2 regions of the Paenibacillus sp. VMFN-D1 genome follow, and region 1 is predicted to be linked to the other one. Evidence: a T-box and tRNA genes for the amino acid it is inferred to sense, from the RefSeq annotation. Region 1 holds a T-box; the other holds one or more tRNA genes.
What was found. A T-box is a leader RNA that pairs with one kind of tRNA and senses whether it is charged. The one in region 1 lies ahead of C7820_RS10165 (glutamine--tRNA ligase/YqeY domain fusion protein), so its partner is inferred to be a tRNA-Gln.
Positions count from the first base shown of each region.

Region 2: it encodes a tRNA-Gln, which carries the amino acid that the T-box ahead of C7820_RS10165 (glutamine--tRNA ligase/YqeY domain fusion protein) is inferred to sense. The anticodon was not compared.

Region 1 is NZ_QRDU01000001.1:2,211,022-2,225,357, forward strand. It holds gene C7820_RS10140 (response regulator) at 1-979, shown strand, start outside; gene C7820_RS10145 (restriction endonuclease) at 1,038-1,610, opposite strand; gene rpoD (RNA polymerase sigma factor RpoD) at 1,796-2,701, opposite strand; gene C7820_RS10155 (LacI family DNA-binding transcriptional regulator) at 2,993-3,946, opposite strand; gene C7820_RS10160 (VOC family protein) at 4,043-4,726, opposite strand; gene C7820_RS10165 (glutamine--tRNA ligase/YqeY domain fusion protein) at 4,852-6,537, opposite strand; T-box leader at 6,609-6,872, opposite strand; gene C7820_RS10175 (glycoside hydrolase family 172 protein) at 6,958-8,040, opposite strand; gene C7820_RS10180 (helix-turn-helix transcriptional regulator) at 8,243-9,145, shown strand; gene C7820_RS10185 (glycosyl hydrolase family 18 protein) at 9,179-10,252, opposite strand; gene C7820_RS10190 (polysaccharide deacetylase family protein) at 10,302-12,071, opposite strand; gene C7820_RS10195 (glycosyltransferase family 2 protein) at 12,108-13,976, opposite strand; gene C7820_RS10200 (nucleotide sugar dehydrogenase) at 13,994-14,336, opposite strand, start outside.
Region 2 is NZ_QRDU01000002.1:134-14,469, forward strand. It holds tRNA gene C7820_RS15065 (tRNA-Asn) at 33-108, shown strand; tRNA gene C7820_RS15070 (tRNA-Ser) at 113-204, shown strand; tRNA gene C7820_RS15075 (tRNA-Glu) at 214-288, shown strand; tRNA gene C7820_RS15080 (tRNA-Val) at 382-457, shown strand; tRNA gene C7820_RS15085 (tRNA-Met) at 493-566, shown strand; tRNA gene C7820_RS15090 (tRNA-Asp) at 604-680, shown strand; tRNA gene C7820_RS15095 (tRNA-Phe) at 738-813, shown strand; tRNA gene C7820_RS15100 (tRNA-Thr) at 837-912, shown strand; tRNA gene C7820_RS15105 (tRNA-Tyr) at 916-1,001, shown strand; tRNA gene C7820_RS15110 (tRNA-Trp) at 1,012-1,085, shown strand; tRNA gene C7820_RS15115 (tRNA-His) at 1,117-1,192, shown strand; tRNA gene C7820_RS15120 (tRNA-Gln) at 1,215-1,289, shown strand; tRNA gene C7820_RS15125 (tRNA-Gly) at 1,296-1,370, shown strand; tRNA gene C7820_RS15130 (tRNA-Cys) at 1,380-1,453, shown strand; tRNA gene C7820_RS15135 (tRNA-Arg) at 1,466-1,542, shown strand; tRNA gene C7820_RS15140 (tRNA-Leu) at 1,560-1,639, shown strand; gene C7820_RS15145 (LiaF transmembrane domain-containing protein) at 2,374-2,679, shown strand; gene C7820_RS15150 (PspA/IM30 family protein) at 2,758-3,432, shown strand; gene C7820_RS15155 (PspC domain-containing protein) at 3,437-3,925, shown strand; gene C7820_RS15160 (PspA/IM30 family protein) at 3,929-4,633, shown strand; gene liaF (cell wall-active antibiotics response protein LiaF) at 4,807-5,454, shown strand; gene C7820_RS15170 (sensor histidine kinase) at 5,470-6,552, shown strand; gene C7820_RS15175 (response regulator transcription factor) at 6,533-7,180, shown strand; gene C7820_RS15180 (hypothetical protein) at 7,288-7,620, opposite strand; gene C7820_RS15185 (YwmB family TATA-box binding protein) at 7,796-8,560, shown strand; gene zwf (glucose-6-phosphate dehydrogenase) at 8,729-10,279, shown strand; gene C7820_RS15195 (peptide chain release factor 3) at 10,427-12,010, shown strand; gene C7820_RS15200 (small acid-soluble spore protein SspI) at 12,106-12,339, opposite strand; gene C7820_RS15205 (potassium channel family protein) at 12,558-13,220, shown strand; gene C7820_RS15210 (TrmH family RNA methyltransferase) at 13,299-14,096, shown strand; gene C7820_RS15215 (SDR family oxidoreductase) at 14,175-14,336, opposite strand, start outside.

The sequences.
Region 1 (14,336 bases):
GCTCAACGTGCTCAACGAACTGCTGCGGAGTCCCTTGTACAAGGTCGAAACGGTGCTGGAATACACGGAGAACCACTGGATTGTCATTTTACAATGGAGCGCTGAGCCTTCTACCGGTCACATTGAAGACACATGCGCCTCCCTCATCCCCAAAGCCAACCGGTTCCTGAAGTGCGACGTATACTGTCATTTGGGACTTACTGAGAGCTTGGCGGCGGTGCATCCTATGATCCGGCAGCTGATTCATCTCAATGAAGAAGTGATCAACATCCGTAATCAAGTCTTCCGTATCGATCAACGGCCGGTGGACGAAGCGGCTTATGTCCCGCCCGACCTGGAGCTGCTGGAAAGATTGCTGAGCGATGGTGACGCTTCCGCATTTGGTGCGGAGATAAGCCGGTATCTGCATGAATTGACCGGGCGGCAGGCGCTGAATGTATCCGCATTGCGGCAGTTCCGGCTTGATTTGATGCAGATGATTTACTCTTTTCTGAAGCAGCGGGAAATCCAGGCCCATAAGCTGTATTCCGGGAGTGCCAACGATCAATTGTTTCAGCAGTCGCTCCAATCGATTGAAGATATGGAGCAGTATATCGCCTATCTGGTAGATACGGCTCTGGCGTACCGGACGTTTGCGGAAAAGCCCAACTCGGTCGTGGAGGAAATCAAGCTGTATATCAGCAAGCATATCGGGGACGATCTGACGCGGAACAGCCTTGCCGAAACCGTCTATCTCAATCCGGATTATTTGGCGCGTTTGTTTAAAAAGGAAACGGGCGTGCCGTTAGGCAACTACATTATCGAGACCCGAATTCAGATGGCAAAGCATTGGCTCGCCACATCACAAATGCCTGTTCATATGATCGCCGGAAAGGTTGGCTACGCCAACGATTCGTACTTTTCCAGGCTGTTCAAGCAGGAATGCGGCTTGACTCCTTATGAATTTAGGCACAAGCAGCAAAAAGACCGCCTTGGGTAGGCGGTCTTATCAACAGCATGGACACGGCTGTTTCCTTCAGTGAGATCAAGGGGAACAGTCACGTCGCCGGGCTGAACTCCGTCAGTTCTTCTTCCTGGGCTTCTTCGCTTCCCATCCACAGGTCCACCAGCCTGTCTCCATTGTACAGCTCGATGTTCAGTTCATCGGCATACTGGTACGCACCCGCCGTGAATTCCCCGGTCGTCGCTACATACCCGCCGACGGCACCACGCTTCACCATCTGGGAGTGGACCACGGCAATGGGGCCGTAGTCCACCGGATTCCGGTCGTCAGTACAAACGGCAAGCCCCAGGTACAAGCCATGGTCGGTGTGCTCCTCGATATCGATTCCGTAATTGCGTGATGCTCGGGTGACATAGGTCCGTCCTCCCCTTACCGCTTCCATCATTTCGGCGACAAACGCCTCGAACTCCAGAGACCCTTCGTCCTTGTCTTCACCCTGTTCCTTTTTATATCGATGATATAAGCCTATTTTTAGCGTTTCTTTCATCTCGTCATGGGTGGTCAGCGTATCGATCGCACTGGATCGGTAATGTATCAACATCCCTTTCTGCCGGAGATAGAGCAGCAGCCAGCAGACATTGGTCACGATTAATATACTGATGATCACAATCTTCCAACCTCCTTCTATGAAAATCAGTGTAACCAGCGCCGATCGTTTTCAGACCTTCAAGCCACGGCCAAACGAAAAAAGCTGCCTGCAGTTAGACCTGCAGACAGCTTTCAAATGAATATGATGACATATGAAATGATGAATGTATTCCAAATCGAATGAATTCGCTTAGACTCTATCGTTTACTCGATATAATCCTTTAATCGTTTGCTCCGGCTGGGATGTCTCAGCTTCCGCAGCGCTTTCGCCTCAATCTGGCGGATGCGCTCACGGGTTACGCCGAATACTTTGCCGACCTCTTCCAGCGTGCGCGTGCGGCCGTCTTCGAGGCCAAAGCGCAGACGGAGCACATTCTCTTCCCGCTCTGTCAGCGTGTCGAGCACATCGCCCAGCTGCTCCTTCAGGAAGGTGAACGCCGCAGAGTCAACCGGTGCCGGGGCGTCATGATCCTCAATAAAGTCACCCAGCTTGGAATCATGCTCGTCCCCGATCGGCGTTTCGAGCGAAACCGGATCCTGCGAAATTTTCATAATTTCACGGACCTTCTCTACGCTGAGCTCCATCGCCGCAGCGATTTCTTCCACTTCGGGTTCGCGTCCAAGCTCCTGTACCAGCTGCCGCGATATACGTGCCAGCTTATTAATCGTTTCGATCATATGGACCGGAATCCGGATCGTTCTTCCCTGATCGGCAATGGCCCGCGTAATCGCCTGTCTGATCCACCATGTAGCATAGGTGCTGAACTTAAAGCCTTTCGTGTAATCGAATTTATCTACGGCTTTGATGAGCCCCATGTTGCCTTCCTGGATCAGATCCAGCAGCTGCATGCCGCGGCCCGCATATCTCCGGGCAATGCTGACAACCAGGCGCAGGTTCGCCTCGACCATGATTTTCTTGGCTTCCTCGTCCCCTTCGGCGACGCGCTTGGCTAGTTTGATTTCTTCTTCCGTGCTCAGCAGGCCGACACGGCCAATTCCCTTCAAGTACATACGCACAGAATCATCATTCTTCATGCCCGTCGGCAGCAGCTCGACGTCAGCGTAGGGCTGATCTTGCTCCTGTTGATTCGACTCGGCTTGATTTCTCATCACTTCATCGCGTTCACGTTCTTCCATCATCCTGTACGTTCCTCCCCCTGAAAATAATCTCTCTGTATCGCTTGATACGGCTTTCTGAGGTGTAAAAAATATTGACAATCACCAATCGTTGTGATACGATAAATGGTAATAATGTGATTAATTTTGGAGTACACATTATAATATCATATACGCATTTACATTTCAATATGTTTCATAGAATTTAGCCTTTTGGATGAAATTACATAATATAGACCCGCCGGAGTAACGCTGATGTTCTCCTGCGGGTCTTTTTTGTTTGCTTTATCCGGATGAAGAACGGTAGATGATCCGGTACGGGATCTGCACCTTTTCCCTGGAACCACGGGTCACGAGCCTTAAAGCCTCCTCACCTACCCGGAAGAGCTGATGGTCTACCGTCGTAAGCTGAAGGACTTGGCCGATCGGCTGATTTTCCTGTCCGATGATGGCGATATCCTCCGGAATACGCAGCCCGGCAGAGAGAACAAATTGGTGGATTCCGGCTGCCACCTCGTCCCCGTTGGCATACACGGCGGTCGGCCGGACTTTTCCTTCAAGAAACTGACGGGCTGCATCCATACCATCCTTCAATGTAGTGCAGCCATCCAGGCACCGGCATGGCGGTACTTCCCCGAAAACGTCCCGGTAAGCCTGCATCGTCAGCCGGGTGCTGATGCTGGTCTCCCCTCTTGCCGTCGTGAACGCAACCTCTGTGTGTTCCCTGTTTTTCAGGAAGGAAAACACCTCGAGCGTCGCGGCATACCGGTCAATGTACGCGCAGCCGATTTCCTCCAGTTCCGTATACTCGCAGGCTACGATATGACCATATCCCGCAAAGGGGACGATGGACGACCAATCGTTGGCACGGGACGTAATAATGATCCCGTCGAGCAGTTTAGTTTTCAGCATGGTCAAATACTCCAGCTCTTTCTCCGGATCATACCGGGTCGGAAGCACGGTCACGGTGTAATCTTCCTCAACCGATTTGTTCAATACACCGCTTAACATCCGGTCGAAAGCCGGGTTGTTATTGTAAGGGATGATCACGCCGATGCTGCGGGTCCGGCCGCGGATCAAATCAACCGCATTGCGGTTTGGCGTGTAATCCAGTTCGTCGATGGCTCGCTGCACGGCGGCTCTTTTTTCAGCGGAAACGTACGGATGCTGGTTGAGAACCCGGGATACCGTGGATACCGAAACACCGGCTCGTCTGGCGATTTCGTGAATGTTGGCCATAACTCCCTGCCTTCTGACTTTTTCATTTCGAATGGTTCCTTTATTATATCACGCTGACTCCGATGCTCATTACGATAGTGGACCAGCCGCAGCGGATTATTCATCTCGGGACTGAATGTCGTACTGATCTGCCTGCAGCAATAGCTGCCCTTTGTCTTGCGCTTGAATGACAACTCGTGTCCCGCTCACAATCGGCGCTCTCCCGTCCGGAAACCAGGGCCGTTCGCGGTCCACCACGATTAACAAGCCCTCGGCGTCGCCCATCGCCGCAAATTGCCGGCCGTCCCCACTCCACATGGACAGTCCCAGCGTCGTTTGAATCTGTTCCACGGCAGCGGCCACTTCATCAACAGGGAGCCCGATTTCGCTGATCCGCAGCAGCTGGCTGCTTGTGAAGTCTTCATTTTCGGCGTTATCGAAGGAATGGTGGGCAATGAATTCAATCAGATTCTCATCCGGATCGTAAAAATACAGGGCATCGGCATTCCAGTTCCCGAAATGAAATTGATCCCCGTCCTGATCGCGGAACAGTGAAATTCCACGCTGAGCGGCCCACTTTTTGGCTGCGCCCAGCTGATTCGTCGGAATCGTAAAGGCAATATGGTACATAGATTTTTCGCCGGGCGCTGCCGCCTTCTGAAGAATGAGCTGGCTGCCGCCGGCTTGAATGGTGACCCTATCCGGCTGTTCATCGGCCACTGGAAGGCCGAGCTTCCCGGCGTAAAATTGCTTCATCTCCGCAAAATGCCGGGTATTTATCGTAAGTTGTTTGATTTTCATCGTAAAAGACCTCCATGTGCTTCTGATTATCAATGTATTGCTCTGCGGCAGTGTATGCAGCATTTCAAAATGCGGCATACCCCGTTCACCGTAGGGCACATGACCTGGCCCGCTTCCGTCGCAGGTCAACGCGATGCTCCCCTCTTCCATGAATCTTTCAGCGAAACGATCCGGTTAAATATCGGTACCGGCCCGGTCTGATCTTTGTGATCCAGGCAGAAATAGCCTTGGCGGATAAACTGGTATTTGGCATCCGGTGAAGCATTTTTCATCCATGGCTCCATGATCGCTTGCCTGAAAATGATTCGGGAATCGGGAGATACCAGCTCTGCCCAATCATTGTCCGATTCCGCCACGGACGCGGCATCTTTCAGCAGGCTGCCGTACAAGCGGATCTCGGCGGGAACACCGTGTGCGGCGGACACCCAATGTATCGTCGACTTCACCTTTCTGCCGCTGAACCCGGTCCCGCTTTTTGTCTCGGGATCGTACGTGCAGTGCAGCTCTTTCACTTCACCGGTCTCCGGATCCTTGACGGCATGATGGCATTTTACATAGTACGCCCCCTTCAATCGAGCTTCGCCTCCCGGAAACAGACGATGAAAGCCCGGTACCGGATGTTCCATAAAGTCCTCCCGCTCGATATACAATTCTCCGGAAAAGGGGACATCCCTGCCGCCAAGCATCGGATCGGCATCACTGTGGTTGAGATGCAGCATTTCCACCTGATCCTTCGGATAATTCGTGATGACGACTTTAAGCGGATCAAGCACAGCCATCACAGCGACAGACTTATCCTTTAAATCCTGGCGGATGAAGTGGTCGAGCATCGCCGCATCCACCGTGCTGCTCCCCCTCAGCATGCCCACTTCCTGCATGAACCGCCGGAGGCCTTCCGGCGTAACGCCTCTTCGCCGCAGCCCCTTCAAGGTCGGAAGGCGGGGATCATCCCAGCCGTCGACGAATCCGCCTTCGACCAGCTCCCTGATGTACCTTTTGCTCGTGACCATTCCGGAAACGTTCAGACGTCCGAATTCCCGCTGCTTCGGGGGTTCCGCCACTTCCAGCTCGCGCAGCACCCATTCGTACAAGGGGCGGTGATCCCTGAATTCCGCGGAGCACAGTGAATGCGTAATGGCCTCGATGGCATCCTGGATCGGATGGGCAAAGTCATACATCGGGTATACACACCACTCACTCCCTGTCCGGTAATGCTCGGCGTGAATGATGCGGTACAAGACCGGGTCCCTTAAGTTGATGTTGGGCGAGGACATGTCAATTTTGGCCCGCAGCACCTTGGCGCCGTCCGGGAACCGGCCTTCCTTCATTTGATGGAACAGGGACAGATTGTCCTCCACCGACCGTTCGCGATAAGGACTGTTTTTTCCAGGCTCCGTGAGCGTTCCGCGGTATTCCGTCATTTCCTCCGCCGACAAATCGCAGACATAAGCCTTTCCTTTACGGATGAGCTTCAAAGCCGCTTCGAAGATCTCTTCCGAATAATCCGAGCCAAAGTACACCGGCAGGTCCAGACCAAGCCACCGGACATCCTCCCGGATCGCCTCCACGTATTTCATGTCTTCCTTCAGCGGATTCGTATCGTCAAAGCGCAGATTCATCTTCCCGTGAAATGCTTCGGCAATGGCTGCGTTCACGTGAATGGCATAGGCGCTTCCGATGTGCAAATAGCCGTTCGGCTCAGGCGGAAACCGGGTCGCGATCGGTCTGGAATACGTTTCGTTCTCCACATCCTCCATCACGGTTTTCGTTAGAAAATCCACGGCTTCTTCTTTCCTTACTTTTCCTTCCATAAACTGTCCCCTCCTGCTCTTATATCAATCAAATAGAAAACAAAAAAATCCCGCCTCCAAGACGCTGACGTCTTGGGGACGAGATTGTATTTCGCGGTGCCACCCCGGTTCGCGGATCTATCGCTACATCCGCCTCTTCGGGTACGGCATGGACGCATGCTTATACCCTAGCTCTGTAACAGGAGCTCCTGTCGCACCATCCGAAGGAATGAGGATCCCTCTTCCGATGCGCCGCTCGGAGGCTTGCTTCAATGACAGACGGCCTGCTCCTTCACAGCTGCCGGAGCTCTCTGCAAGGCTGCCCGTTCATCTACTCTTCTCTTCACCGCGTTTTCGTTCCGATTTGATTTTGACCATATTAACATCATTTTCGGCCAGTGTAAACCGCATGATGCATACTTTAACCGGAAAGGGCGGGGATTAAATAACCTCCAGGCCATCGTTATCCGGCAGCGGCGGATGCGGGGTGTGCGGCTCGGACTGATACCAGAAAGCGACGGAGGCGATATCGTCCTGCAGCGGCAAATAGCGGCCGCCGGAACGCCAACCGAGCGCCTGGATCGTTACCTTCAAGTCCTGTTCAAACCGGATCGGGTCCATCACATGCCAGCGGTACATCCCGAATCGCTGCTGACTCCGGTACAGGCCGTCCGGTCTGATTTGCTGGTGAAAGCCCAAATAGGCAGTGGAAAACGCACCATACTGTCCTTGTGGATGCTCAAAATTCCAGGCGCCGCCAAAATAATCTTCGGTCCCGGTGCCGCAAATCGTCGGGAAATCGCGGTCGCCGTCCATATAGAACTTGATCTCGCCTTCTCCCCACCACCCCGTGTTGTTCACCTGCCAGGCGATGTACGTGCCGACATACTGTCCCCTCCCCTTCACGCCATCCAGAAGCACATGGTCCTGCTTATACGGCAAGGGGTTGCTCCGGCGCCATTGGGCGTGAAAATAGGCCGCATCCTCCGGCACCTCGGTCAGCGTATAGGTGAACTGGTAATACAGCACGACGGGTTTGTCCATTCGGTTCTCTACCGTAACCCGGGCTTTCTTGCGAAACGGCATCACCCAATAGCTGTTCATCCCGCCGGCGGGATTGACCGCCACAGGCAGGGAGTTGACATTGCTCCGCTCGCACCATCCGTTGCAGAAGAAGTCGCCGACAGGCACTTCTACGGAAGGCTCCGACTCATCATCCCAATAAAAGCGCAGAAACATATGACGCCAACTGTCCGGAAAGCAGGTCAGCCAAATATGCTGAATGGCCCCGGGTCCGTCGATTTCTGCGGCGGTAAACACCTCACCCGGTTTGATCTCCACTGATGGCGATATTTTCCACCCCTGACCCAAATCCCGCCCGGCATTCGCTCCGGTTCCCTGGGTCGCCATGCCGCCCTTTCCTTTAGCTCCCGTCACATTTTCCGCGCTGATCGATCTCGTCTGTGCCGAGGACATCCGGAATAGATTGCCGAGGCCCATGTTCAGTCCGTTAAAAGATTCCATGCTCATCTCTCCTGTCATTGGTCTAACCGGATTTGTATTAAAGCGGTTACAAGTCATTCTACAGGCGTTTCCCCTCTTTATCGATGTTGGGACTTGTTATTTGTTATCCATTCTTGCTATTGTCAGAATAAAGAACCGCCGAGCCGCTGAAAGAGCAGAAACCCGGATACGGGATCATTAGTGGAGGGAGCTGTCAAAGCGTATGGACCGGCAACAGCTACTGCAAGCCTTATCCCCTTACGTGCGAAGGGCGTGGCATCACAAAGTTGACCGTATGAAACTGGCGCCGCGGATCATTTTTGATTACGAACTGCTGTATGTTGAACAAGGCGAGCTCGACATCCGGATTGGCGGGGATTCACTGACTGTGTTTCCAGGCGACCTGCTGCTGTTCAAGCCCGGTATAGAGCATGAATTTGTCCGTTCCAGGGGCCCCTGCTGGATGCCCCATATCCATTTCGACGCCCTGTATTATGAAGACTACGAGGAGGTACCGATTAACTTTAAGCTGCGGGCGGAATGCAGCCAACAAGAGCTTTCGTGGCTCCGGCCGGATTGGCTGGGTTCCGTGCTGGAAATCCCCCATCTGATCCGGGTACAGAACCATGCGGAAATTCATCAGGAGCTGATGCGGCTCATCCACGCCTACGAGCGCCGGGATGCCGAATTTCCGCTGCTGCAGAAATCGCTCGTGCTGGATATTCTGTATTTAGTCATCAAGGGCCTGAAGGCGGCCGGACATGGCCGGCTCTCGCTGCATCAGGCCGCGATGGAGCGGGCGGTGACCCACATTATGGAGCATTACGATACCGTCATCCGGCTGGAGGACTTGTCCAAAACGGCCTGCTTGAGCCTGTATCACTTCTCGCGCGTATTCAAGCAGACGTATGACGTGTCACCGCACCAATTCCAGATCCGGTACCGGATGGAGCGTGCCAAGGAGCTGATGATGTACAGCCGGTTATCCCTGTCCGCGATCGCCGAGCAGGTTGGCTACAGCAGCATTTACGCTTTCAGCAAAGCGTTTAAGTCCGCCTGCGGCATTTCTCCGAAAAAATACATGAGCACCCATGCCTCCATGGGTGCTCCGGAAATCCATCATTAAGCCGCTGACGCGTAAACGCGAAGCGGCTTTTATTTACTTTGCCGTTGTGGCAGCTTGAACCAGCTTGTCCAAAGTGCCGCTTCCGAGTTCTCCCAGCCTCCATACGGCCACATGGCTAATCCCGGCCTGGCGCAGCGTGTCGATCCAGGAAGTCAGCGTGGAACCGTCCGCATACCACACCGTATGTTTTACATTCTTATCATCGGTGTACTGATAGTGCAGACTTCCGCTGGCCGCGTCCCGCTTGAGATCCGAGCCGTTCGTGTACCGCATCTTTACGGCCTGCTGTTCGGTAATGGCAGTCACTTGATCCCCATGCCAGTCAAAGCCTCCGGCCGCAATCGCGATTGTCTTCACCCCCGGAACGGCTGTCATCCGCTTGGCTAACTTTTTCAGAAAAGCTTTGTCCGCTTTGGGTCCCGGACCGCTATGCGTACCGTACAGATTGTAGGCCATCATCACATATTCAGGACCTTCGGGCAGCTTCAGCGTTTCGACGGGAGCCCTTGACTCCAGCACGATGCGGAGCGATTTCCCCTTGGCATGCATTCGCTCATACAATTCGCGGTAAAAAGCGGTCATATAACCCCAGTCCTTGTCCGGGATGCGCTCATAATCGATCTCCACCCCTTGAAACGAGTATTGATCGAGCAGCGCTTCAATCTCGGCAATGTGCTTCTCCCGTGCTACCTTCGTGGATACCAGCCGCGAGACCAGCTCCGAGTCTTTGGGGGACTCACCGCCGTCCTGCCGCACGATATCGTTAACAAGGGTCAGGTTCAGCTCGCCGATGCCGGCAGCCTCCGCCGTTTCCCGGATTTGCGGGAGCGCTTCTTGGAAAGCCTTCGTAAAATAGGGCTGATCCGATTCGTCAAAATAGGCGGCAAACGCCTGAACACGGCTCAGAGCCTTGCCCAGCTCCCCTGCATCTGCAAGCCCCGACTCCCACTGCCAATCCACCACCCATGCGGTAAGGTCCACAGGAGTTCTGACCGGCGGAGCCGCCGCTTGCATCGCCGGCTGCCTCATCCAAATGCTGAAACCGACCCCTACGGCGACGATGACAAGCACCAAAGTCATCCATCCCGATTGAGCCACTTGCTTCATACCCATCTTCTCATTACACCGCCATTTCGCCTATGAAATTGCTCTTTCGTCAGAACGTATCGATGGCCCAATCGATCGTGACGTCCATGGCATGCTCAACCTGCGCCGCGACTTTTTTCCAGCCGAGCAGCTTATTCGTATACCACACCGAGGTTTTTCCATCCGCCGCATTTTCCGTAGTCACCGTGACATCCTCAAAGATTCCATCATAGATGTCGTCCTTCGTATTTTGAGGACTATAGGCTGATCCCAGTCCCACGGCACCGCCCTTCAGCGAAGGATCGACCGAGGCTTGGAGAACGGGCTGCCCGTCCACGATGACCTCCAGCCGATTTCCCGACACCTTCATTTGAATCTGCCGGGTATTTTTGATGTTGAGGGGATATTCATCCTCTTCATCCGTATTGGCTCCGGCCTGCGATTCTTCTGCGGAATACACCGTTGCCTTGTCAAAGGCGAGGTCCTCCGAAGACCACTTGACCGGATCCAGCTTTTGTGAACCCAAGACAGTCACAGGCGAACCAGAAAGCTTCTGCTCCACCTGAATTTCGTTGCGGTCCAGCGTGACGCGCACATACTGCTGGCCATCTCCACGGTCCTTCAAGTAAAAAGACTGCTTGCCGACCACGTTGCCGGAAACCTTCGCGCTTAAGGTGAAATCCTCAGGCGCCTGTTCTCCTTGATCCAGCAAAAGCTTGCCTTCCCCGGCAGGCGGTGACGTCAGAACGATCCGGTTATCCTTGAATTCGGCGGCGCCTCCAGCCTGCTTCCACTGCCCCGACTGCTTCTGGTCCCCGGTCACATACTTCATTTGCTGGCCGCTGTCCTTACCGATTTTCATCAAAAGATGGTTGGTTGACCAGTAGGGCTCAGGCTGGACGCGGGTCAGGTTGTACACATCCTGTGATGGCCCGTTGAACGCATTGCCCTCCAGGTTAAAATGCATCTGGAACAGAGAACGGATATTGCGGTCATTTACATCCGTCACAAGCGGGTTCATGCTCCCGTACATCGCATTGGCATGCATGATCATATAGACCCCGGGCACGAAGCCGAATTTGTCGGTATAGACCGTGTCCATCAGCTGATAATCCTTGCTGATCCGCGCCTGCATCGTATCCCGGTCCTCGAGCGGAATCATATTTTCATCGCGGATAAAATCCATAAGGTAGTGATTATAATGCTCGATGTCCTCTTTGCTGTCCAGCTTATTTTCGTCCTTGACGCCGATATAGCCGCCGTTTTTATCGAAAATATTGATGTAAGTCAAACGGTACCCGTTGGTCCCCATTTCCCAATACCCGCTTTTCATCATGCGGCGGAGTTCCTTGGGCTGCACGAATTTATGATCCCCGTTCCCCATCTTGTTGGCATAGGTAAGGAAGGTCGCCTTATCATTGTATCTCTCCAGCAAGGGCTGGGCATAAAGACTGGAGTCATTGCGCCCGTCCTCAAAGGACAAAAACAGCGCCTTGTCCGGCAGCGCTTTCCCTTTATGGTAGAAATCGAGGATGTCCTGCTGTGACACCGTGACATAGCCTTGATCATGGAGGGTTTGTAGCTGGGCTTTAAGCTGGGCTTTATCGATCAGAAGCGGTGTTCCGGTACGGCTGACCCCAAAATAAGACAGCGCGACAAACCCGCTTCGATTATGCCACGTCGACTTGTCCGGTTCGGCGTAGCGGTCGGTTCTTCCGACGGCTTGGTAGATCAGAAAGATGACCATGATCACCAGGAAGAGCTGGATCCAGGTTTTGATCCACTTCCGCCGGTTTTTGCGCTTCACATCAAGCGCTTCGCTGCGTTTTCCTTTTTTCATCCTGCATCCTCATTTAAATTCCGCGGTTCCGCCGGGTTACAGCGGCACTTCCGTCTTCGTATTTTTTCGGTTTTTTCTTGCGGCCTTTTTATTTCTCGCCTCGACGTCCTGCGGCGTTTCCCTTGTCCCCCAGGTTGATTTCCAGAAGGTGAACCAGGCGACCGGCATTTGCCAGAGCAGCACCATTTCGTAGAAAAAGCAAAAGACGAAGCCAAATACCCACAGCTTGCTTTTACGGAACAAAAGATGGGCCAGACTCATCAGCAGGGACATCAGCAGAAGCCCCATCAAGAAGGTTCCCGGGAACACATGGTGGAAAATGGGCACATACAGCAGGTTGTAGAGCACGATCAGCGGCGCAGCGATTGGAACGATGACACCAATGTAGAAAAAGAGCGCCATAAACGGCTCCTTTCTCCAAATAAACCCTGCAGCCCTAAGAGATTCCCGAAGCCAGGAACGCTTCCAGCGCATCTGCTGCTTCAGGAAGACATTCATCTCCGAAGGAACGATCGTGGAGCAAATCGCTTTATCCTGATACGCCGTCCGGTGTGTCTTCAGGATAAAGTTGGTCATGCTGCGGTCGTCGCCGAACGTAGCGGGCTGTCCCAGAAACTTCTGGTTGAGCCAGGCGTCCGCATGCTTCAGCACAAGCCTCTTTTTATAACAGGATAACGGCCCGGACAGGCAGGTGACGCTGTCAAACCAGGACTCGGCCGCTTTCATGATCCGGAACGCGATATAATAGCGCACGGTCTGGAGCTTCGTAATGGAGTTGGTGTACTTGTTCTCCACATCCGTCCGCCCGGCAACCCCGCCCATACGCGGATCTTGGAAGGGCTGCACCAAGTGCTTGATGGCGAGCGGATCGAGGAAGCTGTCCGAATCCACGAACACGACGAGATCATGCTTTGCCATCCGTACCCCCTGCACCAAGGCTTCCCGTTTCCCTCCGTTCTCAGGGAGGATATGCATCCGAAGCCGCTCTTTGGTTTGAAAGCGGTCGGCTTCCTGATGAAGCAGGTCGATCGTTTTCTGAATCTGCTCCGCAGACCGGTCGGTAGAGCGGTCATCAACGACGATGACCTCCAGCTTGTCCACCGGGTAATCCTGATTGATGCAGCTGATAATCGTCCGATCGATCCACTTCTCTTCGTTGAAGCACGGAATTATGATCGATACGCCCGGCGTAAAATCCGGATTGACCGGCACGTCACGGTATAGAGACCCGAACAAGTATCTCGTCAATAAAAATGCCGCGGCGATCAGGCTGTATAAATACAGCAGGAAATTGTATTTAAAATAAATGATGCTCTCCGCCCGAAGCAGCAGCACAAAAACGGCGGCAAGCAGCAGCAGGCCGCTGGCCGTATACACGGAGTACCCCCAGCGTCTGCGCTGAAAATATTGATGCAGCGGGTTGGTGAACTCAAAAGCAGCCATTGAAACGGCCTCTCTGCCGGTTCCGCGCTCAAAATTCCGTACGACGACTCCTTCGATATCCACTTTGGATTCAAAGCCTTCCGGCATTGTGCCTGCCGGAATTTCAAAGTGCATGGACACTTTGCTTCCCGGCTGGATGTGGTCCGTCGTGAAGGGCAGCTCGAGCAGCAGGCCCGTTGAAGATACATCGACAGCCTTCGTTTTCAGTTTTCTCCGGTTCTTTCCTTTGCCCCAAGTCAGAAGCACGGGAAAATCCGCCTCGTAACGCAGGCTGAACTTCCGCATCCGTTCCAAATAATCCGAACTGAACTGCTCCGCATCGTTATCCCGCGATCCTCTCCGGTCGACCGAACTGCGAATTTGTTCCGGGTCAGGAACGTTCGATAGAATCCGCCGGTCCGAACGGGGCAAGGTCAGAACCTCATCGGTTTGTTTTTTCTTTCGTCTGAACACTTGTTTTATTCTCCCATCTGCTCTCGTTACAGCCGCCAATAAATGTAACCCTGACGCTCGAACTCTGCTTTGTCATATATCCCCTTAACGTCCAGCAGGATCTTTACCGAGTCCTTTCTGAACATCGGATCCATATCCGCATAGCCCATGTCTGCAAAGCATTGATGCGGGACGGCCGTGACCAGGACATGCAGGTTCTGCAGTTCTTCCAAACGGGCCAGTTCGAGGCCGTACTCGGCATAAGCCGCTGTCGGGTCTACCAGCGGGTCGACGATCCGGGGTTCAATACCGTAATCCTGAAGCTCTTTGATGATATCCACCACTTTGGAATTCCGGATATCGGCGCAGTCTTCCTTGTAAGCCAAGCCA
Region 2 (14,336 bases), on a different contig from region 1:
TCAAGTGATCAAACACTTGAATTAAATATTGTTCCCTGATAGCTCAGTTGGTAGAGCACTCGACTGTTAATCGAGTTGTCACAGGTTCGAGTCCTGTTCGGGGAGCCATTATGGAGAGGTGTCCGAGTTGGCCGAAGGAGCACGATTGGAAATCGTGTAGGCGCCAAAAGCGTCTCGAGGGTTCGAATCCCTCTCTCTCCGCCATTATAGTTTGGCCCGTTGGTCAAGGGGTTAAGACACCTCCCTTTCACGGAGGTAACATGGGTTCGAATCCCATACGGGTCACCACTTTAATTATTAGCTTCAGGGATGAGAATCCCAAAGAAAAAATGCTTGCCTTTTTAGTGGTTTATCTGCTAAGATATTAAAAGTGTTTCTTATGGAGGCTTAGCTCAGCTGGGAGAGCATCTGCCTTACAAGCAGAGGGTCGGGGGTTCGATCCCCTCAGCCTCCACCATCTATACTTTAAAGAAAATAAATATTTTTTAATGACGCGGGGTGGAGCAGTCCGGTAGCTCGTCGGGCTCATAACCCGAAGGTCGCAGGTTCAAATCCTGCCCCCGCAATTTATCTCCTTACGTATGGAGATACATAATTGGCCGTGGAACCGTGGTGTAGAGGCCTAACATGCCTGCCTGTCACGCAGGAGATCGCGGGTTCGAATCCCGTCGGTTCCGCCATTTATTTTCTTGAGAGTTTAGTTTGTTGCAATAATGCTCTTAATAAAAACAAAATTAGGCTCGGTAGCTCAGTCGGTAGAGCAGAGGACTGAAAATCCTCGTGTCGGCGGTTCGATTCCGTCCCGAGCCACCATGAATTTAATAACAAGCATAAAAGCCGGTGTAGCTCAATTGGTAGAGCAACTGACTTGTAATCAGTAGGTTGGGGGTTCAAGTCCTCTCGCCGGCACCATATGGAGGCTTAGCGAAGTGGCCAAACGCAGCAGACTGTAAATCTGTTCTCGTACGAGTTCGGTGGTTCGAATCCATCAGCCTCCACCAGTTTTATTATAGGGGCATAGTTTAAAGGTAGAACAGCGGTCTCCAAAACCGTTAGTGTGGGTTCAATTCCTGCTGCCCCTGCCATTCGAAATACAGTTTCATATCTTTTATTATGGCGGTCGTGGCGAAGGGGTTAACGCACCGGATTGTGGCTCCGGCATTCGTGGGTTCAAGTCCCATCGATCGCCCCATAACTTATAATGACAATCTTGTTGGGGATTAGCCAAGCGGTAAGGCAACGGACTTTGACTCCGTCATGCATAGGTTCGAATCCTATATCCCCAGCCAGTTTAAGCGGACGTGGCTCAGCGGTAGAGCATCGCCTTGCCAAGGCGAGGGTCGCGGGTTCGATTCCCGTCGTCCGCTCCATTTGATTTCGGCGCCATAGCCAAGTGGTAAGGCACAGCTCTGCAAAAGCTTTATCCCCAGTTCGAATCTGGGTGGCGCCTCCATTAATTTCATATGCGCCCTTAGCTCAGCTGGATAGAGCGTTTGACTACGAATCAAAAGGTCAGGAGTTCGAATCTCTTAGGGCGCGCCATTTTTTTAACTGAATATGCCGGTGTGGCGGAATTGGCAGACGCGCGCGACTCAAAATCGTGAGGGAAACCGTGGGGGTTCGAGTCCCTTCACCGGCATCATAGAGAAAAGCCTTGGATATCTTTCCAAGGCTTTTTCTTGTATAGACTAACATTGTAAACCGAGCCATCGTTCGTCGTTCGTTAATCTCCCATCCCGCTATATTGCACTTCTCCTTCCAATCAGCCACCTGATGATATCCCGCAGAAAGGCGGCCATTTTAATTCGTATTGCGTTTATTTGTATGGCTTGTATGGCGTTTAATTCGTATCCTTTTGTTTTATGTAGGTCCTATCCGCATAATGTTCTCTTTATATGACATGCCCTCGTAAGATGGGAGTAAGAGGGTGTACAACAGCCTTGAACAAGATCCTCTGATCATCCGTTCGTTCTACCATTACTCCCTTTGAACGTGTTCCCCATCCTTGTTTAAAGTTGATAAACCATTCCAGCCGGCTTTACCGGGGCTAAACTGGCTCAATGTTTCTTTAGCTAAGAGCTAAATCCCTTGCTCAGAGCCTCCAACGATTCCCTATCCCAAGCATTGTTTAAGTAAACTGCTCATTGAAGTTCCCATAGCGTGTCGATCATGCCCTATAAACGGGATATTGGAGCTTCAGTGGAGGATGTGGCTGCCGCGTTCCATGCAGAAAAAGCTTGCTTCGTCTAAGGTCCGAGCCTTCCCCCGACTTAGGTCTAGGATTAAAAACCGTCTGGGGTCCGTTTTGGAAAACCCGGATAGAACCTAAAATAGAGTCATAAGGTTGATACAAACGAAAGGCGGTGACAAAGCATGAGAACAAATAAAACTTCTGGTTGGGCGATCGTATTGATCGCAATCGGAGCACTGATGCTCCTGGGAGTATTCGCTCCATTATTCGGCAGGCTGATCGGATTGATCTTCCCGATCCTGATGATCGTGCTCGGCTATTATGGAATTCGCAGAGGTAAGGTGGTCATCGGTACGATTATCCTCGCATTCGGTGTCATGGGACTTCTGGCGAAGCTGTCCTGGATCATCGGACCGCTGCTGGGAATTGCCCTGGTAGTGTTCGGGATTATGCTGCTGAAAGGTAAGAAGTCGTCGAAGTGGATGTAACGGTAACAAAGAATTACCTTCAATAAATACAATCAAACGAATAGGCGATCACAGCTTATAAGGAGGGAGCAAAAACAGATGAGCGTATTTCGCAGGGTACGGGATATCACCGTAGCGACATTAAATGAACGTTTGGAACAAAGTCAGGACCCGGTACGGTTGATCGATCAGTTTTTGGCATCAACGCGTGACGATATTATGGAAGCCGAGAAGCTCGTTCAGCAGTACTCCGCTCATGTGAGACAGCTGAAGCAGCAAGTGGATCAGGCATCCAGTATGAAGGAAAAGCGTGAGGAGCAGGCGCTGCTGGCTCTGAAGGCCGGCGAGGATCATCTAGCCAAGCTCGCACTGCAGGAAAAAATCATCTATGAAGAAAAGCTCGAGCAATACGGAGGACTGCTGGATACAACCCGCCAGTCGCTCACCGAGCTGGAAAATCAACTGAACGACCTGAAATTGGAGTACCAAACCGTGTACAGCAAACGTCAATACTACGCGGCACGGATGGAAACCCTCAGACTTCAGCAACGGATGAATCAGCGCATGGAAGGTTTTGGCGGACAGGATGTTCCCAAGATGTTCAACCGTCTGGAAGACCGCATTTCCGATTGGGAATTTGAAGCACGCAGTCTGCGCGACCTGCGCCGCGGCGGTCAGGAACTGTTCGAACAAGCCAGCGGAACGGTATCCAGCGTGCTGGAAAGGGAGCTGGCCCGCCTGAAGGAAAAGCTGAACAACAGCGGAAAGGAGTAACGTCATGAGCAAGCTATACCGATCGACCCGCGATAAAATGGTCACCGGTTTGTGCGGCGGTCTGTCCGATACATTGGGCATCGATTCCACGCTGCTGCGGATCCTGTTCTTGATCAGTATCCCATTTACCGGCGGGACCACGCTGTTCATCTACTTTATCGCGGCTTTGGTCATCCCTAAAGAACCAACGACACCTTTTAATCCATATGGACCGGGACCGGGGGTAGCTGGGGGAGGATACTACGGCAATAGTATGGGATCCGGCAGCTACTACGGCAACGGTCAGCAAGGCAATGGCGCTTATGGTGCCCAATCTTTTGACCCTAGAGCCAAATACAACGGTTCGGCTTACGGCGGAGGCAGACCGGGCGGATACAGCTCGTCCGCATCCGACCTGGACGCCATGATGGAAGATATCGAGAAGAAAGCCATGAAGAAAGAGCTTGAGGAATTGAAAAAAAAATTATCTAAGTACGAGAAGGGAGAAGTGTAAAACATGGGAGTATTTAAAAGAATTAAGGATATGACGAAAGCATCGGTGAACGAGGTATTGGATAAAGTTGAAGATCCGGTAATTATGCTGAACCAGTATCTGCGCGATATGGAGGCAGAAATCCATGACGCGGAAGTTACAGTAGCGAAGCAAATGGCCAATGAGCGCCGCATGAAGCAGCGCGTGGAAGAAGCCGTGAAGATGGCCGGCCAACGTGAGGCTCAAGCTGAACTGGCACTTCGTAACGGCCAGGAAGAAGTAGCGCGCAAGCTGCTCGAGGAAAAGATTTATTTTGACCAAAAACTGTCCGAGTACCAAGAACTGCATGCTCAATCCGAGGCGCAGGCCAAAGAACTGGTACAGCAGCTCCATGACATGAAAGACGAGTTCTACAAAATGCGCAACAAGCGCAATGAGCTCGTAGCCCGTGCTCAAATGGCGAAAGCCAAAAAGCAAATGTCTCAAATCAGCAGCCTGCATACGATCGAAAGCGGAAGCGCGTCCCTTGGATTCCACCGCATGGAAGAAAAGATCATGCAAATGGAAGCTGAAGCCGATGTGATGCGTGCCCCTTACCGTCCGGAAACATCCGCCTTCACCAGCCCGGTCGATGCGGAGAAGCAGCTGAAGGTGGAAGAACAGCTCAGCGCGCTGAAAAGCAAGCTGAACCCGACGACTGCCGCTCCTTCCAAATCGAATAAAGAATAAGTATTCAATTCTGCGGACAATATGATATGCTAGGAAGAATGGAATAAGGGCGCGAGACCTCATTCACATCTTCCTGGATCCCGGTGAAGCCATAAGGAGTGTGCCCGTCACAACCCTATGGCTTTTCCGGTCTTACTTTTCCGATAAACCAAGACATCATAAGGAGGTGCGGCATGGAAAAAAGAAATCGCTTCATTGCGCTGATTCTCATCGGGATCGGCCTCCTCATGCTCTTCGGCAGGTGGGTCGGCTTTTTTACCATCGTCGCCCTCTTATTCATTCTTATGGGAATTTATACGATTCGCGGCGGAAAAGTGAAGAGAGGCTACCGTCTTGTGGCGGTCGGAGCTATCCTGCTGCTAATTGATCATTTGCTGATCGTGCTGGGGATTGCGCTGATCTCCCTGGGATGGTTTTTTGTAAAGGCAAGGAAGGTACAAAACCGGGACGGGTACCTACAGAAGCAGGGCTTTTCGGGGCATTACAATTGGGATCAGGTCCCTTGGGCTATGAGAAGCCAGAGCGTCTGGCATGTTATCAACGAAGCCGATCTGGATTTGTCGCTTGCGATCCCCGAGGAACACCGTACGGTGATGATGTTTCAAGGCATCATGGGGGATACGGACATCAAAATTCCGGAGTATTACGGGGTGGAGCTTGAAGTGTTCGTCCTGTTCGGCGCGATCGATTTCAGAGGGCATCGGGATAACGGCTTGATGAACCGTTTGAACTGGAAATCCCCAAATTATGAGACCAGCGAATACAAAGTTAAATTCCATATTTCCTACCTGGTAGGAGATGTTGATATTGATCTGTCATAGGAGGAGGGTTCCCTGATGAAAACCCGAAAACCGGCTAATATGGTCTCCCGGAGCATGGGCGAGGGGGCCCTTCTTTCTTTTGTTATGCTCCTGATCATTTTTTACGTGCTTTATACATATGGTTATTTGGCCCCGTTTGATTCTTGGCAAAAAACGCTGCAGGCCGGTGCTACGCTGATCCTGGTTCCGATCGGTCTGGGAGCTATCTTCGGGTTCTATCAGAGCTACCGGGTCAAAATGAAGCTGGAACGGCTGCGGGAGACGCTGCTCTCCTGGGAAAAAGGGAACGTCGCCCGCTCCGTGCCGGAGCTTGGCAGCGACGAGGTCGGGCGCCTTGGCGAGCAGCTTGGGCGCATCAGCAAAAAGTGGGAGGAGCAGGTCAACTCCCTTCAGCGCTTATCCACGAACAATGCCCAGCTGGCTGAGCAGGCGCGGATATCGGCGATCGTAGAGGAGCGCCAGAGGCTGGCGCGGGAGCTGCATGATGCGGTATCCCAGCAGCTGTTTGCGATATCGATGACGGCGACGGCCGTGGGGAGGACGCTTGAGAAGGATTTTGACAAGGCTCAGCGCCAGGTGGCGCTCATCGAAGAAATGGCCGCCGTGGCCCAATCGGAAATGAGAGCGCTGCTGCTGCATCTCCGGCCGGTCTATCTGGAAGGCAAGCCGTTGGAGCAAGGACTCGGCGAGCTGATCAAAGAGCTCAAAGTGAAGGTTCCGATGGAAATCGTGTTTGAAATGGACAAAGGCATCCACTTGGTAAAAGGAATCGAAAACCATCTGTTCCGAATCATCCAGGAAGCGATGTCTAACACGCTCCGGCATGCCAAAGCGGATAAGATGGAAATCCGGATTCACCAAAAGAAAGACATGGTCTGGGTCATGCTGCGTGACGACGGCCAGGGCTTCGAACTAAACGAGACAAAACAGGCCTCTTACGGCCTTTCCAATATGCAGGAACGCGTCAATGAAATCGGCGGATCGATCCAAATCATTACGGCGCCCGGCAAGGGTACGCGAATCGAAATTACCGTGCCGATTGTATCTGAAGACAAAGTAGGGAGTGAGGATCTTGGAAATGGAAACACCCATGATTAAAGTGCTGCTCGTCGATGACCACGAGATGGTGCGGATCGGTCTGGCGGCCGTGCTGGGGACTGAGGACGGCATCGAAGTCGTCGGCGAGGCAGGCAGCGGGGAGGAAGGCATCCGCCTTGCCCGGGAATACAAACCCGACGTCGTCCTGATGGACCTGGTGATGGAGGGCATGGACGGGATTGAGGCGACGCGGCAGCTGCTGAAGCTGTACCCGGACTGCAAGGTGATCGTGCTGACAAGCTATTTGGACGACGAGAAAATGTACCCGGTTATCGAGGCCGGTGCATTCAGCTACCTGCTGAAGACGTCGCGCGCAAGCGAAATCGCCGACGCCATCCGCGCCGCGGCGCGCGGCCAATCGGTCTTGGAATCGCAGGTCGCCTCCAAGATGATGAACCGGTTCCGCCATCCGGAGGTGGAGGCCCCGGCGCACAAGGAGCTGACCGACCGCGAAATGGATGTGCTCCGCCTTTTGGCGCAGGGCAAGTCCAACCAGGAAATCGCCGATGACCTCATCATTGGAATCAAAACGGTCAAGTTCCATGTGACGAACATCCTGGCGAAACTGGGCGTAGACGACCGCACGCAGGCGGCGATCTACGCTTACAAGAACGGTTTGGCGGAATAGTTGGATTGAATCCAGAGCAAATTAATCCATAGCAGATGAAAAGCCCCTGAGGAGCGGATAGCTTCCAGGGGCTTTTTTAGATAATGATGTGTAAGTTTTGAAGACTGCTAAATCAAAAACAGCAGCCCGAGGGTGGCCAGACTCAGCGCCAGGCCAGCTCCAAAGCCGAATCCATAGCCATACGGATAATAAGGATAGAAGGCGCGGACAGTGGCTTTTTGTGGAGCTTTGGCTACAGGCCCCTTAGCGCGTTTTTTATGGCCGCCCTTTACTTTGGCGCCGTGCAGCTGGGTGCCTTCCGGCCCGTTCAGAATAATATGGCCGTCTTTGCACTCGGTCAGCTTTCCGGTATATACTCTGCCGTCATACATACAGGCGGCGACCATTTTGCCGCAGTGCCGCCGAATATTTTCTTCTGTTAATGGGTAAATAGGGATCATGGAAGTGTGCGAACCTCCCTTATCATTTTTATTAACCAGTGTATTCACCGCCTATGGACGCGGCTATGGTCATTCACCCAATTTCGCCTATCGTGCGGCTTTAGGTATAATCGCCCCGGAAACGGACATCCTTTTAGTAGATTGATAGATTTCCTGGTGAAGGGATGTATGAGGGATGATGGCAGTCCGGAGATGGGCAGGTTTAGGTTTGGCGGTATGCGTAGCGGCTTTGGTATGGATGGGGTATTTGTGGTACAGTGCGAATCAGACGTCGGCGCCGTCCCATCAGGATCCGGAAGAATTGCGCACCCTCTTGAAGCTGGGAAATGAAGTGGTGGACGTGCCGCAGCGTCTGGTTGTGAAGTGGCAGGGAGACTGGGAAGCCAACGGAAATCAGGATGCGTACGAGGCGGCCGAGGGGCTGTCCCGATCGCTGAATCTGCCGGGAGTACAGCAGCTGACGGAAGGCGGTCACTTGACATACCGGGTCGTGGATACGAAAAATGGCGTTAACGTGCGGTTTAACTGGCAGGAGATTTCAGAGGATCGCAGTTATATTATTATTCAAATGGAGGCGGCTGGTGATGAGCAGCTGAGCGCCTTGACCGAACTCCAGTCGGAATACGGACAAGCATTGCACGAAAACGGCATCGATGCTGAATGGAATGCTTCTTTGCAGGGAACGGTTAAAGGGGAGCATCCTGCCGGATCGACCATGAAAGCGGTAGAGGATGGCATTTTCAGACATATGGCGGCGACTAAGGCGGAAACCTACGAGGATGCGACTACGGTCAGCAACGCTTACGAGGTGCCTTCATTGCGGTCCGGCATCCAAAGCGGAGGGAAGGTTCTGAACATGCAGGTGGCGGTTCATGAGGATCAATCGACCGGCAGCAGCCGGGTGACGATCGGGCTTCCGGTCATTACGATTGAGTATTAGATCTGCCTAGCACGCAGAAAGAAATTTTTGATTTACGACCAAGTTAAACGGATAGCATCATGCTGATGAATGTGCTAAAATGACATCAATCATTTTATGCCACCAAATTATGGTGTAAAATCGGGATTTTGAAGAGACCAAAATACGACATAGAAAGAATGAGGAGCCATGACTGAAAATCAAAATCTTGAAGCACTCAAAACACCTGGTGCTGTATTTTTTATTTTCGGGGCAACCGGGGATTTGGCCAAACGCAAACTGTTTCCTGCCATTTATAGTTTGTACCGTGAAGGTAAATTAGCCGAGGATTTTGCGGTCATCGGCGTCGCGCGGCGTCCGCGTACCCAGGAGGAGTTCCGTGAGGACATCTTCCAGTCGATTCAGGAATTTTGCCGTTACAAGGCGGAGAACAACGACAACTGGAAGACGTTTGCGCAGCATTTTGAATATAAGTCCCTCGATATCAACAACGTCGACGGGTTCCGTGAATTAAACGAACAGACGGTTAATCTGGAGAAGCAGTTCGGCATTCCGGGCAACCGCCTGTTCTATCTGGCCCTGGCGCCGGAGCTGTTCGGAAGCGTATCGTTTAACCTGCAAAAGGGCGGCATGCTGGATGCCGAAGGCTGGAACCGCCTCGTCATCGAGAAGCCGTTCGGCTACGATCTGAAATCGGCTGAAGAGCTGAACGAACAGATTCGCCAGGTCTTTAAAGAAGAAGAGATTTACCGGATCGACCACTATCTGGGCAAGGAAATGGTGCAGAATATCGAAGTCATCCGGTTCGCCAACGCGTTTTTCGAGCCGCTGTGGAACAACAAGCATATTGCCAACGTGCAGATTACGCTGAGCGAAACCGTCGGCGTTGAAGAGCGCGGAGGGTACTACGACCATGCCGGTGCACTCCGTGATATGGGACAAAACCATATGCTGCAGATGCTGACGATGATCGCGATGGAGCCGCCTAGCCGCCTGCTGCCGGAGGACATCCGCGACGAGAAGGTGAAGGTGCTCCGTTCGCTCCGGCCTTACGAGACAGCGGAAGAAGTGAAGAAGAACGTCATCCGCGGCCAGTACATCAAGGGCTCTGCCCGTGGTAAGGACCTGCCGGCCTACCGTGAGGAGGACAAGGTCGACCCGAATTCCAATACGGAAACGTATTTTGCGGCGCGGCTGTTCGTGGATAATTTCCGCTGGGCGGGCGTACCGTTCTACATCCGGACAGGCAAACGCCTTCCGGTCAAAACGACGGAAATCGTCGTGGAATTCAAGAGCATGCCGAACAACGTGTATTTGGGTAAAAAATACAAGCTCGAACCGAATCTGCTGGTCATCCGGGTGAACCCGATGGAAGGCATCTACGTAAAGATCAACGCGAAGAAGCCGGGCTCTGAAAATGAAATCGAGCCGCTTGCGATGGACTTCTGCCAGAGCTGCATGGTCGGCATCAACTCGCCTGAGGCGTATGAGCGCCTGCTGCATGATGCAGCCCGTGGCGAATCGACGTATTTCACCCGCTGGGATGAAGTGGCGTCGGCCTGGTCCTTCGTCGATAAAATCGCCGAAGCCTGGGCGCAAAATCAGGGTGATATCTCTTATTATCCTGCCGGGTCCTGGGGACCGAAGGAAACGGACGAACTGCTGAAAGCGGACGGCTTCCACTGGTGGCCGGTGAACGGCCAGGAAGAGGACAACGTCGTGTGGCAGATTGGCAAATAAAACCGTTGTGCCGGTGCTTGCCTTATGTTTCACTAAAGACATAGCCTGAAATGAAATCATCCTCATGCAGCCTCTGCATGGGGGTGATTTGCGTAGAGAATGTGATACAATAATAGACATGACTTTAGTGATGAAGGGAATAGTGAAATGAGCAAAGCGATAGATGATACGCTGCAGCAGGAAGTGGAGAAGCGCCGGACGTTCGCGATTATCTCCCACCCGGACGCAGGTAAAACGACATTAACGGAAAAGCTGCTCCTGTTCGGCGGCGCGATCCGGCTGGCCGGTACGGTCAAAGCGCGCAAAGCGAGCAAGCACGCGACCAGTGACTGGATGGAAATCGAGAAGCAGCGGGGGATCTCGGTTACTTCGTCGGTGATGCAGTTCGATTATAACGGACATCGGGTCAACATTCTGGACACCCCGGGTCACCAGGACTTCAGTGAAGATACGTACCGTACGCTGACCGCTGCCGACAGCGCCGTCATGCTGATCGACGTGGCCAAAGGGGTCGAGGCCCAGACGATCAAGCTGTTCCAGGTTTGCGCGAAGCGGGGCATTCCGATTTTTACGTTTATTAACAAGCTCGACCGGGAAGGCCGGAGTCCGTTCGACCTGATGGAGGAGCTGGAGCAGGTGCTTGGCATCCGCTCCGTGCCGATGAACTGGCCGATCGGGACCGGACGCGAGCTGTGCGGTGTCTACGACCGCATGAAGAATCAGGTCGAGCTGTTCCAAGGGAACGACCACTCGACTATCCAGGTACAGAAGGTGGAGGACTATAACGACCCGGTTATCCGTGAGATGGCGGGGGATTACCTGCACGATCAGCTGTGCCAGGACTTGGAGCTGCTGGACGTGGCGGGGGACCAATTTGACCTGGAAAAGGTACAAAAGGGCGAACTGACGCCGCTGTTCTTCGGCAGTGCGATCAACAACTTCGGGGTGCAGACGTTCCTGGAGAACTTCCTGCAGCTGGCCCCGCCGCCGGAGCCGCGTCGCAGCACGGCTGGGTTGATCGAGCCGACGAACGAGAAGTTCTCGGGTTACATTTTCAAAATCCAGGCGAACATGAACCCGGCGCACCGGGACCGTATCGCTTTCATGCGGATCGTGTCCGGCAAATTCCAGCGCGGCATGACCGTCAAGCATGTGCGGGTCGGCAAGGACATCAAGCTGTCGCAGCCGCAGCAGTTCCTGGCACAGGACCGCGACATCGTCGATGAGGCGTATCCTGGCGATATCGTCGGGCTGTTTGACCCGGGCATTTTCCGGATCGGCGACTCGCTGAGCCAAGGCAGCGAAATCGTCTTTGACGAGCTGCCGACGTTCTCGCCGGAGATTTTCTCCAAGGTAACGGTCAAGAACGCCCTGAAGCACAAGCAGTACCAGAAGGGCATCGACCAGCTGACGGAGGAAGGGACCATTCAGGTGTTCCATACGGTCAGCTTCGACGATACGATTCTCGGCGTTGTCGGCCAGCTGCAGTTCGAAGTATTCGAATACCGGATGAAAGGCGAGTACGGCGTGGATGTGCAGCTGCAGCGGATGCCGTACCAGTTCGCCCGCTGGATCGTGGACGACCAGATCGATCCGAGCAAATTCCGCATCAACTCGACGCTGGTGAAGGATAAGAAGGGCAACTATGTCGTGCTGTTCGAAAACGAATATGCGATGCGGACGGCGATGGAAAAAAATCCAACCGCGAAGTTTTTGGAGACAGCGCCTTAAGTCTGCTGAAGCTTCTGTAATATAGGAAATACCCCTCAGCTGTTTCCCAGCGGAGGGGTATTTGTCGTTGTGCGGTAAAAGCACCGGCGTCTTTGTTAAGTCAATGGCCCCGGCTTAATCGTCTTGAGGTGCTCATGAGCCACATGGACGAGCTCGTTCTGCTGCTTCGTGTCGATATTTTTCCACATCATCTCAAAGATCGCTCCCAAGCCGGGGAGCGCCTGCTCCGGACCGTCGACGGACCCTTCAATCATTTCACGAAGCTCGGCTTCATTGGAATCATGGACCTTATGGACAATAGCTTGGCGCAGGTCGAGAAGAATTGACATGATCGTTTTCCCTCCAGGCTAAAAGTATGAACCCTTCACATCAGAGCCGCGCCCGCTTCCATATATCGTGCGGACGACGTCCCGCTTCCCAGGGCTCAGTCTGAATTGTAATGATATTCTTTAGTAATGTGCCCCGAGGCGGGTGGCAAAATTCAGATTTTTCACCCGCTGTGATATAATAAGCAGGATAGACTTCTTATAGTCGTGGAGGTTAACATATGGCGAAAAAGCAGTACGCCGTCATCGGTATGGGGCGCTTTGGCTCCAGTGTTGCAAACACACTGAGCGAGATGGGGTTTGACGTGCTTGCCATCGATTCGGATGAACAGCGCACCCAGGCGGTATCAAATATGGTTACGCATGCCGTATCAGCGGATTCAACGGATGAAGAGGCGCTTCGTGCCCTGGGCATCCGCAATTTTGACGTGGTGGTTGTCGCCATCGGCGAAGACATCCAATCCAGTATTTTGACGACGCTCATTCTGAAGGATCTCGGGGTCGGAACGATTATCGTCAAGGCGCAAAATGAACTGCACGGCAAGGTTTTGCAAAAGATCGGCGCCGATAAAGTGATTTTTCCGGAGCGGGATATGGGTATGCGGGTCGCCCACCATCTCACTTCGCCGAATATTTTGGATTACATCGAGATTTCCGAAGACTACAGCATTTTGGAATTAAAGGCTTCGCAGGACATGGTCGGCAAAAACTTGAGGGAGCTCGACATTCGCGCCCGCTTCGGCTGCAACGTCATGGCGATCAAGCACGGCACGAAGATGGATATTTCGCCGTATGCCGACGCCCCGCTGAGCGAAGACGACGTACTCGTTATCGTTGGCGAGAAAAGCGATTTGACCAAGCTGGAGCTGGCTTATCCGAAATGATCCGATCCTCAACGCGAAAACCTCGTGCTGGGGCAGAGGAGCAGTTTGACAGATGAATCATGAGAAGGACGGTTAAGGATGGACATCATTTCACCGCAAAATCCCCGGGTCAAGGAATGGGCGCAGCTGCTCGAGAAGAAGCACCGGGACAAGCAGCATAAATATATCATCGAGGGCATTCATCTCGTGCAGGAGGCGCTGACGGCCGGGGCAGACCTGGAGTGCGTCGCGTTTGACCTGGAGCAGGGGATTCCGTCCGAGCTTGCCCACCTGGCCGGCGGGGAATCTGTGGAGTGGATCGGCGTATCGCCTGCGGTCATCGCGAAGTGTACGGATACCAAAACGCCGCAGCCGGTTTTTGCCATTGCCCGGAAGCCCAAGACCGCGGCAGGGCTTGACGCCCTGATGAGCCGGGAGGGCAGCCTGGTCATCGTCCTGGACGGCGTGCAGGACCCCGGCAATGTCGGGACGATCATCCGCAGTGCCGATGCGGCGGGGGCGGACGGGGTCATTCTGGGGCGCGGGTCGGCCGACCTGTACAACCCGAAGACGATCCGCTCGACCATGGGGTCGCTGTTCCATTTACCCGTGGTGGAGGGTGATTTGATGGAGATCCTGCCGGAGGCAAAGCGGAGCGGCGCGAGGGTGATCAGCACCAGCCTGCAGGCGCAGGACACGTGCTACAGCTACGATTTCCGGCAGGGCTCCTGCTGGCTGCTCGTCGGCAACGAAGCCAAAGGGGTATCGGAGCAGGCGCAGCAGCTGGTGGATGACGCGCTCATCATTCCGATGCGGGGGCAGGCCGAGTCGCTGAACGTGGCGATGGCTTCGACGCTGATGCTGTTCGAGGCGATGCGGCAGCGGCATTTTGATTGAACCTGCCTGCTCGTGAGTATAAAAATAAAAGGCAATTCCGATCGGTGTGCGATGCGGAGCTGCCTTTTTTGCGTTTCGTTACACGCCCGAATAGGCCATAAATCCGCCGTCAACGGGCACCACCGTGCCGGTGACAAATCCCGAGGTGGTGTCGTCCACCAGCCAGAGCAGGGTACCCAGCAGGTCTTCCGGAACGCCGAACCGGCGCATCGGCGTGTGGCTGATGATTTTATGGGAACG